Fodinicurvata sp. EGI_FJ10296: one gene and its partner. The protein of the gene in region 2 interacts with the protein of the main gene of each other region in a pairwise test. Links are inferred from orthologs where the notes say so. Each region holds a gene or a part of one and is shown on either strand. Other genes may lie near its edges.

Region 1 (5,848 bases), 250 kb from region 2 along the record:
GCAGCGATTACGCGACCTTCGGCACCCAGGCGCTGTCCGAAACCATGCTCACGGCCATGAAGGATCGCACGGCCTGCCTGCTCGCCAATCACGGCATGATCTGCTATGGCGACAGCCTGGCCAAGGCCCTCTGGCGGGCGGTAGAGGTCGAGACTTTGGCCAAGCAGTATTTCGTCGCCCGCCAACTCGGCGAGCCCGTCATCCTCTCCGACGCGGAAATGACCGGCGTTCTGGCCCGCTTCAAATCCTATGGAAAGCAGGCCAGTGAACTGAAGCCAGGCGATGCGCCGGCGGTCGAAATGCCGGTGCACCGCAGCGCCTGAGAAGCGCGCCGGGCGGCAACGGCGCCGCCCGGCCCAAAACCTCTACTGGGCCGGGTGCTTGCCGGCAAAAGCCAGCACCACCCGCTGCATCGCCAGCATGCCCGGATCGTCCAGACCGACACTGCGTTCGGCGAATATTCGGGCGCGGCCGATCTTGGCTTCCTTGCCGCGGAAGCGGTCCAGCGTCGTCTGCACGGCCTCGACCGCCGCCTCACCGATGGCGGCCGGATCGTCCTTGCCGGCAATCGCCGACGCAATGGCATCCAGCGCATCGAGCACCGTCTTGTCTCCCAGCGACGCCTTGCCTCGCTGCATCATGGCGTCACGGGCGCCGCCGACAAGGTCGCCCAATTCGGGCCACGGCACGTCCGTGCGCCCCTTGGTGGCTTTCGCCATGTTCATCAGCCCGGTCGCCAGCAAGGTCCCGTAGCTCGACCCGGATGTCTTGGTGAAAGCCTGAGCGCAGGCCATCAGGGCCATGCCGACGTCATCCGGCAGGTCGTCAGCCTTTTCCGACACCAGGCGCATGCCCCGCACCATTGTGACGCCCAGATCACCGTCGCCCAGTTGGCCGTCCGCGGCATTAAGCATCTCGGCATCGGCCTCCATGGCTATGGTCAGCCGGCCGATCCCCGTTTTGAGCGTGCCGCGCGCTATTGCCGTTGCAGTCATCGGCCTCACACCTTCCAGAATGCGCAGTCGCAAGGCGCCTTGAGCATCTCTTCCATCTCGCCATCGAGCTTGCACAACGTGAACGAGACGCCGGCCATCTCCATCGAGGTCGCATAACGCCCGACCAGCGGCACGGCGATGGTCGCGCCTTCGGCTTCCAGGCGCTTCTTTGCGATCCGATAGAGGATATAAAGCTCCTCCGCCGGGGTCGCGCCCAGCGAATTGACCAGGATCGACACCCGGTCACCGGAAGCAACCGGCATATCCGCCAGCAGCCGATCCATCAGTTCTTCAGCGATCTCGTCGGCCGTGCGCAGCTTGCCACGCCACACGCCGGGTTCGCCGTGTATGCCCATGCCCATTTCCATTTCGTCATCCGCGATCTGGAAGGTCGGCTTGCCGGCCTGGGGTACGGTGCAGGGCGTCAGCGCGGCACCAATCGATCGGCAGTTATCCGCCGTTTTCTGTGCGATCGCCGTCACGGCTTCCAGGTCGGCGCCGGTCTCGGCCTTGGCGCCGGCAATCTTGAAGGCATAGACCATGCCGGCAACGCCGCGCCGCTTTTCCTTTTCGGCCGGTGCGGCGGACGCCACGTCGTCGGTCAGCAACGCCGTCGTCGTCGGGATGTCCTCCATCTCCACCATATCGCCGGCCATATCGAAATTCATGACGTCGCCGCCATAGTTCCCATAAAGGCGAAGCACGCCGGCGCCGCCATTGGCCGCGCGAATGGCATCGGCCATCTGTTCCACAGACGGCGACGCAAAGACATCGCCAATGGCACAGGCATCGAGCAGGCCATGGCCGACATAGCCGGTGAAGACGGGCAGATGCCCGGAGCCGCCGCCGGAAACGATGCCGACCTTGCCATCCTTCGGCCCGGAGGCACGCGCCACGACACGATCGCCATCGCCGGTCAACCGGTAGGTTTCGGGATGGGCGGCGACCAGCCCTTCAAGCATCTGATCGACATAGGAATACGGGTCGTTGAGTATCTTCTTCATGATGGACGCAATCCTCCCGCGGATTCTGGCGTGACGAAATGCACGGCGACCGGAGACCGACTGCCGCGCGGGTACTGAATACTACATGCCCTCTGTTCTTACCAATATCTACTCTACCATTATATCCAACATCTTGAGATCACAATACGCAAAATCGGTTTGCTCAATGCCTCTCGCGGACGGAAAATACACCGGCCACCGGCAATTGACGCATCGTGTAAAACAATTCGATTCTCGATTGTCTTCCGGGACCGAACGGCCCGCCAGAATGCCCTCAATGGTTGGTATGGTCAGGCAGCGTGCTGGCGGACAGGACCGTCGCGGTGTCGCCGTCGATGATCATCGCATCGACCAGACCCGACAGCAAAAGCGCCCTGATCGCTGCGATCTTCTCGCCGCCGGCCGCCAGTAGAACCGTTGGCACACGACCGACCTCCGCCGCCGGCAGGGCAACCATCCGCCCGTCCAGCGGGTGATCGTGAACGAGACGCCCGTCGGAATCGAAAAAATGGCCTGCGGTGTCCGCGACCGCACCCGATCCGAGCAGCGCGTTCAGATCCGTTGCGGAGATCATGTCGAGTTGGCGGATGAGCGCCTGCTCATCGAGTTCTCCAACCGAAATGATATTGATGTCGGCTTCGCGGGCGACGCCAAGCGTCTCCTGAACGACGCTCTGCGCCATGAGAACCCGGCAATCCGACGGCGTGTCGGCGACGAACGGGACCGGAAGGAAGAACCCCTGCCCGCCCGTTCTGGCCGAAAGCCCCTGAACAACTTCGAACGCCGATGCGCCGCCGTGACGGCCGAACGAGCCCATAAGCGAAACGAACCGCGCCTCGGGCGCCCGGAGGCCGGCCAGATTTGCCGCCATTTCCATGCAGGTCCGTCCCCAGGCAACGCCAACCGTTAGCGAGGGCGTATGACGCAGCTTGGCCTCGAAAAATCGTGCGGCGGCCACACCGACGGCCCGCCGCGCTATCCGCCCCTGAACGGCGCGTTGATTCGGGTCGCTCAGATCGAGATCGTCCAGGCCGATCGGCGGCGTCGTCAGACAGAAGTCGAGTTTGAATGAATCGGTGATTGCCTGTTCGACAGCCGACAGCCGAGCGGCATCGTGATCGATCCTGATCGACACGCGGCCGTCACTGCGCGCTTCCTGAAGCAGACGATTGACCCGCGTCCGGGAAACCCCGAGCTTCGAGGCCACTTCCCCCTGACTCAGTTCGCCGACATGGTAGAGCCATGCGCACCGCGCGGCCAGCGCCTCGTCAGCCAGGCCGCTCAGTTCCTGCGTCAGCGCAATACCAGTAGATGCTCCCGCGAGGGTCATCAGCTTCATTTCCTCCCTTATGAAAAAAGTATTGCCATGATACAAATGTGCTGTCATCACAAAAGTCACATACAATGACATCTGTCGCAGTGCACAATAGAGTGTGCGGTGCGGTAGGGGTGGAGAAGAAGACGCCGGCACGGCGCGCAACGAACGCGGGAGGTAGCGGATGCCATACGTAGTCGGGGTCGACGGCGGCACGGAATCCTTGCGTGCCCATGTTTTCACGCTCGACGGAAGAAGCATTGGCACGGCCGCCGCGCCCTATGAAACGCGATTTCCGAAACCGGGCCGCGCCGAGCAGACGCCCGGCGACTGGTGGCGCGCCTTGGGCACAGCCGTCCGCGGCGCAGTTTCCGACGCGGGAATTGACGCTGGCGACGTCGCGGCGCTCGGCCTGGACACCACTTCCTGCACGGTCGTTGCCCTCGATGCTGACGGTCACGCGCTCCGCCCGGCTATCTTGTGGATGGATATGCGAGCGGCCCGCGAGGCAGAGGACGTGCTGGCGACCGGCGATCCGGCTCTGGCGCTGAACGGCGCGGGACAGGGGCCGGTATCGTCGGAATGGATGATCCCCAAGGCGCTGTGGCTGAAGCGCCACGATCCGGACGTATTCAACAGCGCGGCGACCATCTGCGAGTATCAGGACTATATGATCCGGCACCTGACCGGGCGGCGCGTCGCCAGTCTCGATAACGTCGCGATGCGGTGGCACTATCGCACCGGGCACGGCGGCTGGCCGACGACGCTGCTGCAGGCTCTTGATCTCGATGTTCTGGCCGATAAATGGCCGGAAGAGATCGTCGCGCCCGGTGCGCCGGTGGGCAAGCTGACCGCCGAAGCTGCCGATCACCTGGGATTGCCGCAATCCGTCGTGGTCGCACAGGGCGGCGCGGATGCCTTCATCGGCATGATCGGTCTGGGCGTCGCAAAGCCCGGACAGTTGGCCATGATCACCGGCTCGTCGCATCTGCAACTCGGCGTCACCGACCAACCGATGTCTGCCCCGGGTCTGTGGGGGAGTTATGCCGACGCCGTCTATCCCGGACGCCACATCATCGAAGGCGGCCAGACATCGACCGGCTCGATCATCGCCTGGTATCAGCGGTTGACCGGCGATCACGTGGATCTGGAGCGCCTGAACGCCGAGGCGGCGGCTCTGCCGCCGGGCGCCGAAGGTGTCATGGTGCTGGACCATTTCCAGGGCAACCGCACACCGCATACCGACCCATTGTCGCGTGGGGCCATCACAGGCCTGTCGCTGTCGCACGGCCCCGCCCACATTTTCCGCGCCATCATCGAAGGGATCTGCCTGGGCACACGGTCGATCCTGCAGACCATGGACCGCGCGGGTTTTACCGCAAGCGAGATCTTCGTTGCCGGTGGGGCCACACGCTCGCCGCTCTGGCTGCAGATTCACGCCGATACTGCACAAATTCCGGTCAAGGTGCCCGCCTTCGCCGAAGCCCCCGCACTGGGTTCCGCGATCCTGGCTGCCGTAGGCGCGGGCTTTTATCCGGATATCGATCAAGCGATCGACGCCATGGTGCGCATCGACCGGACCATCGAGCCGGACGCTTCCAAAGCAGCGGCCTATGCCGAACTGTTCGATCGCTACGAACAGCTTTACCCGCTGATGAAAACGTTGCGCGACGAGCCCGTCGCGTCTTCGACAAGCAAAGGTGACGCCGCATCATGAGTGAGACCAGCAACACGCCCTACCCCGACCTCTACCGAACCATGCGCCGGATCCGGTCGTTCGAGGAACGGGTGGGAGAACTGTTCGTCCGGGGAGAATCCGCCGGGTCGATGCTGCATCTTTCCATTGGCGAGGAAGGCGCCGCAGCCGGCGTTGGCCTTGCCATGCGTGACGGCGACAGTTTCACGACCCATCATCGCGGCCATGGCATTTTCCTTGCGCGCGGGGCTGATCCCAACCGCATGATGGCCGAAATCGCCGGCAAGGACTCCGGCTACTGTGCCGGCAAAGGCGGCTCGATGCATATCGCGGATATGACGCTGGGGCATCTCGGCGCGAACGCGATCGTCGGCGGCGGCATACCGACCGTGGTCGGCGCCGGCCTCAGCTACAAGATCCGCAAGACGGGCGCCGTATCGGTCGCCTTTTTCGGCGACGGCGCTATGCAGCAGGGTATCCTGTACGAGAGCATGAATATGGCCGCGCTCTGGGACCTGCCGGTCCTGTTCTGCTGCGTCAACAACCAGTACGGCATGGGAACGCGCATCGATCAGGCGACCCGCAGCACGGATTTCGCGGCCCGGGCCAAGGCATTCGGTCTCGAAGCCATGATGGTCGATGGCGACGATGTCGGTGACGTCCACCGTGCCGCCAGCGATCTGCTGGAACTGGCGCGTGGCGGAAAGCCCGGCTTTCTGTCGGTCTCTTGCTATCGGTTTTTCGGCCATGCCCGAATGGACAAGAGTCCTTATCGCTCGGCCGATGAAGAAGATACCGGCCGCAAGCGCGACCCCCTCGCCCGGACACGCCAAACGCT
Region 2 (5,992 bases):
GTGAGAAACCAACCGCGGTACGTCATTCAGGCAGGTCCGTAAATTCTGTTGAGACGCTTATCTGCAGTCGCTGAAACGCCGGCTGCTTCATGACCATTTACCGGGCGCTGGCCGAAGTCAACATCGTGGTCGTGCCGTAAAGCAACTGTTGCTCCGGTGATCGCAGACCCGGGATAAATCAGGACAGTCAAAGGTCAGGCCGGGAAAAATCAGCTCCCGGCCTTCTTGTTCAGCTTGGGGACGGGCCGCAAAAGGAATGCCGGCACATGATCCCCCATGCCGACAACGGAATCGTCCTCGTCGCGTCGCCGGGTCTGGCGAACCGCGCCGCCAGTGGTCTCGGCACCGTCGTCCTGGGCCGATGGATCGGCATGCTGCTCGGCGGCGGATATGCGTTGCTTGTCGCTTGCCGGTTCGGCACCGCCGCGCGGCTCGGACTTTCGAGCATCGGCCGAACCATTTGAGGTCCGACCCGATCGACCTCGGCCGGAACGCTTGCGGCCGGCAGGTTTGGACGAGTCGCTGTCGACGGTCGGAGCCTGCCGGGTTTCTGGCTGGTCAACTGGTTGCTCTGACGCTGCATCAACCGCATCCGCCGGCGTCGCCTGAGTTTCGGCGTCTTTGCGGCTCCTGCTTTCAGGTTTGGCCTCAGGTTGGGCATCAGCGCCGCGGCGCTGCCCGCGGCCGCTTGCGGGGGTGGAAGCACGGCCACGCCCCTTCTTGCCCCCATGTCTGTCATCAGAGGCCATCGACAGGAACGTCTCGATATCTTCAGCCACGGTATCGACGTCGGGTACCGAGACGGCGGTCAGACTGATGCCTTCCAGGTTACTGATGCTCGCGATGTATTTGGCGTCTTCGATCGTCGCCAGACTGTAGGCCCGGCCGCTCTTGCCTGCGCGCCCGGTTCGACCGATGCGGTGAATATAGTCGTCGGAGGATGTCGGAACATCGAAGTTGAAGACATGGCTCAGGTCGGAAATGTCGATACCGCGCGCTGCGACGTCGCTGCATACAAGCAGCTTGACCTCGTCGTTCTTGAACCTCTCAAGCGTTTCAGTGCGTGCGGACTGGGCCATATCGCCGTGGAGCTCGCCGGCATCAAAACCGTGCTTTTTCAACGACCGGCACACGGTGGTCACATCGCGTTTGCGGTTACAGAATATCAACGCGTTGCGCACGTCTTCCTGTCGAAGGATCGATCGCAGAGCGGCCCGCTTGTCCGCCTTGTCAACGAAAGCGACATGCTGAACGACGCTTGCCGCCGGTGCGATCGTGCGCTCGACCGAGATCTGCTTGGGGTTGCTCAGAAAGCGTTCGGCCAGACGACGGATTTCCTTCGGCATGGTCGCCGAAAAAAGCAGGGTCTGGCGGATCGGCGGCAGATGCGAGACGATTTCCTCGATATCCGGAATGAAGCCCATATCGAGCATGCGGTCGGCTTCGTCGATGACGAGGATCTTGACGTCCGGCAGCAGCACTTTGCCGCGCTTGTAGAGGTCAAGAAGCCGTCCGGGAGTCGCGATCAGGACATCGACACCCCGATCGAGCTTCTTGATCTGGTCGTCGAGGCTCTCGCCGCCGATCAGCAGCGCATAGGACAGTTTCTCGTATTTCCCGTAGAGTTCGAAATTTTCGGCGACCTGAGCGGCCAGTTCCCGAGTCGGCTCCAGGATTACCGATCGTGGCATTCTTGCTCTGGCGCGACCATTGGCCAGTATTTCGATCATGGGGAGAGTGAAACCGGCCGTCTTTCCGGTTCCGGTTTGAGCAACACCGAGTATGTCGCGCTGCTGCAGCACGATCGGAATCGCTTGCGCCTGAATGGGTGTCGGCGTCGTATAGCCGACTTCCTCGATGGCGCGGAGTATTTCGGGCTTCAGCCCCAGATCCGCAAAACGCATGTCCTTGAGTATCTTACCTCTCGATCTTAACGGCTTCGGCCCGTCGCGACGTAACGCCATTTGCGCGCCGTGCGGCTGGAAGGATCGTCGTGTGGACGCTCGTGGCCCGAAGAGGGTCAGTTGCTGCGTCCGGCACCGCCTCTGTTGTCGCGAGTCCTTATGAAGATGGCTATTGCCGGTGTCAATGACGATGGCCGCGACGCTGCTGCGCCTGGCCATCATCGGGGAGCCGGAATTGTGGAGATCGGTGCTGCAATGCCGAAGTCATTGGGCATGGGGTAGTGAGGTACATTGTGGACGGGCTTTCGGAGGAATGCTATCCGGTGTTGGTCAGAACCGGCCGGGAATGCCGCATGCCTCTGCTGAGCGCCGAACGATCGGTCATTGTGATTGTAGACATTCAGGAACGTCTGGCTCCGGCAATCGACGGCCTGGATCGTGTGGTTTCGTCGGTCGTGAAGCTGGTTCTCGGTGCGCAACGTCTTCAGATTCCGATTATCGTCACCGAACAGTATCCCGAAGGCCTCGGCGCGACGGTTACCGCGATCCGTTCTAGCATCGGAAACGCGACAACGATCTCGAAAAGGTCGTTCGATGCCACGGCCGAACCGGAACTCCGCGCCGCGCTCGACAGTCATGGCCGACCGGACATCGTCGTTTGCGGCACCGAAAGTCACGTCTGTGTACTGCAGACGGCATTCGGTCTCGCGTCGATGGAGGGGTGTCGGCCGATCATCGTCGAAGACGCGTGCGGGTCGCGGCGCGAGAGCGACCGGCGGCGGGCGATGATGCGCATGGACCGCGCGGGTATCGATATCGTGACGACGGAAATGGTCCTCTTCGAATGGATGCGCCGGGCGGGAACCGACATTTTTCGAGACATCATCAAGGTAATCAAGTGACTGACAAGCCCCAACTCGTGCTATTGCCCGGCCTCCTTTGCAACGCCCGCCTTTTCGCCCATCAGTGCCGCCACCTGGCGGATGCCGCCGATTGCCATGTCGCAGACCTGACAGGCGGTGACAGTATTGCCACCATGGCGGCGGGAGTGCTGGATGGCGCACCGGAGAGTTTTTCGCTCGCCGGGTTGTCAATGGGCGGCTATGTAGCGCTGGAAATCATGCGCCAGGCTCCCGAGCGCGTGGAAAGGCTCGCTTTGCTCGATACTTCGGCTCGGCCTGATACGGCCGAACAGCAGCAACGCCGTCGCTCGCTGCTTAAGCTTGCCGAGACCGGCCGCTTCAAGGGCGTGACGCCGCAGCTTTTGCCGCTTCTGGTGCACGAGGACCGGTTGTCGGATTCGCCCCTGGTCGACGAGATCATGGCAATGGCCGAAGCCGTGGGCAGGGATGCGTTTGCCCGTCAGCAGACCGCCATTATGAACCGGCGCGACAGCCGCGACACCCTGGAGGGGATATCCTGTCCGACATTGGTCGTCTGCGGCCGTCAGGATGCCATAACGCCCCTGGAGATATCAGAGGAAAGCGCATCTTTGCTGCCGCGCGGGCGGTTGGTCGTCATCGAGGATTGCGGCCACCTGTCGTCGATGGAGCGACCCCAGGCGACCACCGCCCTCATGCGCGATTGGCTGCTTAACAGATAGGCCGGTGCCGGCTTAGAGTCCGGATCAAACGTCGAGATCGCGCACCGAGGGGGCGTGTTCCTGGATATAGCGGAAGCGTAACTCGGGCTTGCGGCCCATCAACTGTTCGACCAGCCCGGCGGTGGCGGCACTTTCTTCGGGCTCCGCACGATCCGGGATCGTCACCTGCCACAGTTGGCGCTTGGCCGGATCCATCGTCGTGTCGCGGAGCTGGGCGGGCGGCATTTCACCCAGTCCTTTGAATCGGCTGATTTCAACTTTCGACCGGCCCTTGAAGGTCGTGCGCATGACCTCGTCCTTATGGGCATCGTCCCGGCAATAGACCGATGTGCCGCCGGCCTGCAGGCGGTACAGCGGAGGCTGGGCCAGGAAGAGTCGGCCGTCGCTGATCAGTCCCCGCATTTCCTTGTAAAAGAACGTCATCAGCAGCGAGGCGATGTGAGCGCCATCGACATCGGCGTCAGTCATGATGATGACGCGGTCGTAGCGCAGCCGGGCGCCGTCGTAGTCGCGCCGGGTGCCGCAGCCCAACGCCTGAACCAGGTCACTGATCTCCTGGTTGCCGGACATCTTGTCGGCGGACGCGCTGGCGACATTCAGGATTTTGCCGCGCAAGGGAAGGACGGCCTGAGTCTGTCGATCCCGTGCGGCTTTGGCGGAGCCGCCGGCGCTATCGCCCTCGACCAGAAATACTTCTGTATTGCGGCGATCGGTGCGGGAGCAGTCGGACAGCTTGCCGGGCAATCTTGTCTTGCGCGTCGCGGTTTTCCGTGTCGTTTCCCGTTCCTTGCGCCGCCGCGCCCGCTCGTCAGCCCGCTCCACGAAGCGTTCCAGCAGCTTTGAGGCGGATGCCGTGTCGGCGGACAGCCAATGGTCGAAACGGTCCTTGATGGCTGTCTCTACAATCCTGGTCGCTTCCGGAGTGGCCAGTTTTTCCTTGGTCTGCCCCTGGAATTGCGGATTGGAAATGAACACGGACAACAGGATTGCGGCGCCGGCTGTTATGTCTTCGGCCGTGACCGACGCACCACGCTTGTTGCCGGCCATATCCGCGTGGGCCTTGATGCTTTTCAGCAGACCGTTGCGCAGCCCGACCTCGTGAGTGCCGCCCTGGGCGGTCGGCACCGTGTTGCAATAGGAATGAACGAAGCCTTCGTCATCCTCCGGCCAGGCAATCGCCCATTCCACCCGTGCGCCGGCATCGGCCAATTTGGCCACGCCTGCGAATGACGCCTGCGTTGTCGTTTCCCGCCCGTCCAATGCCGTCGCAAGGAAATCCGCGAGCCCGTTCGGAAAATGCAGTACCGCATCTTCCGGCACGCCAGTATCCGGTGCAATCAGCGATGGCGGGCATGTCCAGCGCAGCTCGACGCCGCGATAGAGATAGGCCTTTGACCGGGCCATGCGAAACAGCCGATCCGCCCGCAATCGGGCGGCATCGCCGAATATCTCGGGATCGGGCAGAAATGTTATCGCCGTCCCGCGACGATTCTGGGTATGGCCGCGATTCTCCAGTGCGCCGAGGGGCGCGCCTTGCGAATACTCCTGTGCCCAGAGGGTCCGATCCCGAGCAACCTCGACCGTCAGACGACTGGACAGGGCATTGACGACCGACAGCCCGACACCATGCAGGCCTCCCGAGGTGGCGTATACCTTGTTGGAGAATTTGCCGCCGGAATGAAGGGTGGTCATGATCACCTGCAGCGCCGAGACGCCGGGGAACTTCGGATGGTCGTCGACCGGAATGCCACGCCCGTTGTCCCGAACGGTGACGGATCCGTCCTCCTGCATGGCCATCTCGATCCATGTCGCATGGCCGGCAACGGCCTCGTCCATCGCGTTGTCCAGCACCTCGGCGACGAGGTGGTGGAGTGCGCGGTCGTCGGTACCCCCGATATACATGCCCGGCCGGCGGCGGACGGGCTCCAGACCCTCCAGGACCTCGATGTCCTGGGCACCGTAATTGCCGGTCGTGCCGTCTTGTGGCTGGAACAGGTCGTCGTTCATGGGGTCTGCTCGATCGCTCTTCGTCATAGCCGTGTCGGATATAGCATTAGCAGCGGTGGTGAAAGAGTTGATACGCTGTGGCAGACATCGTTAATCGCCGATGAAAAGGGACGATCATGACCAGCGATCTTGAAACGGCGCGTTTGGAAGTGGCGGCTCCGCCGGCTGGCGAGGTCGCATTACGAACCATAGCCATGCCGGCCGACACGAATCCGAACGGCGATATCTTCGGCGGATGGTTGCTGTCGCAAATGGACATCGCCGGCAGCGTCATCGCTTACGAGCGCGCCGGAGGCCGGGTTGCCACGGTCGCCATCGACGCGATGACATTCATGCAGCCGGTATTCGTCGGCGACCTTGTCAGTTGCTATGCCTCGCTCGAAAACGAAGGTCGGACGTCGATGCGGATCAAGGTGCAGACCTATGCCCGGCGGCGCGGCGGCCAGAACCTCGTACAGGTGACCGAGGGGATGTTCAC

Evidence for each region.
Region 1: the proteins of parE (region 2) and ABZ728_RS04675 interact in binary tests that used the Escherichia coli proteins (3 or more experiments, as listed by UniProt). The link is inferred for Fodinicurvata sp. EGI_FJ10296 from one-to-one orthologs.

What each region holds. Positions count from the first base shown.
Region 1 is NZ_JBFCVL010000002.1:260,688-266,535, forward strand. Bases 1-2,825 are described here. They hold ABZ728_RS04675 (dihydroxyacetone kinase subunit DhaK), read right to left. Parts: upstream 2,000-2,825; coding sequence 1,001-1,999; downstream 1-1,000. Other genes in these bases: ABZ728_RS04665 (class II aldolase/adducin family protein), read left to right, coding at 1-323; ABZ728_RS04670 (dihydroxyacetone kinase subunit L), read right to left, coding at 366-995; ABZ728_RS04680 (sugar-binding domain-containing protein), read right to left, coding at 2,274-2,825. In the rest of the region: more of ABZ728_RS04680, read right to left, coding at 2,826-3,329; ABZ728_RS04685 (FGGY-family carbohydrate kinase), read left to right, coding at 3,499-5,031; ABZ728_RS04690 (thiamine pyrophosphate-dependent dehydrogenase E1 component subunit alpha), read left to right, coding at 5,028-5,848. UniProt on the Escherichia coli protein: Dihydroxyacetone binding subunit of the dihydroxyacetone kinase, which is responsible for the phosphoenolpyruvate (PEP)-dependent phosphorylation of dihydroxyacetone via a phosphoryl group transfer from DhaL-ATP.
Region 2 is NZ_JBFCVL010000002.1:15,364-21,355, reverse strand. The notes cover bases 3,024-5,992. They hold parE (DNA topoisomerase IV subunit B), read right to left. Parts: upstream 5,515-5,992; coding sequence 3,532-5,514; downstream 3,024-3,531. Other genes in these bases: ABZ728_RS03485 (acyl-CoA thioesterase), read left to right, coding at 5,631-5,992; ABZ728_RS03495 (alpha/beta fold hydrolase), read left to right, coding at 3,024-3,507. Outside these bases: ABZ728_RS03510 (LPS assembly protein LptD), read right to left, coding at 1-26; ABZ728_RS03505 (DEAD/DEAH box helicase), read right to left, coding at 210-1,904; ABZ728_RS03500 (isochorismatase family protein), read left to right, coding at 2,258-2,806; more of ABZ728_RS03495, read left to right, coding at 2,803-3,023. UniProt on the Escherichia coli protein: Topoisomerase IV is essential for chromosome segregation; it is the principal protein responsible for decatenating newly replicated chromosomes. It relaxes supercoiled DNA.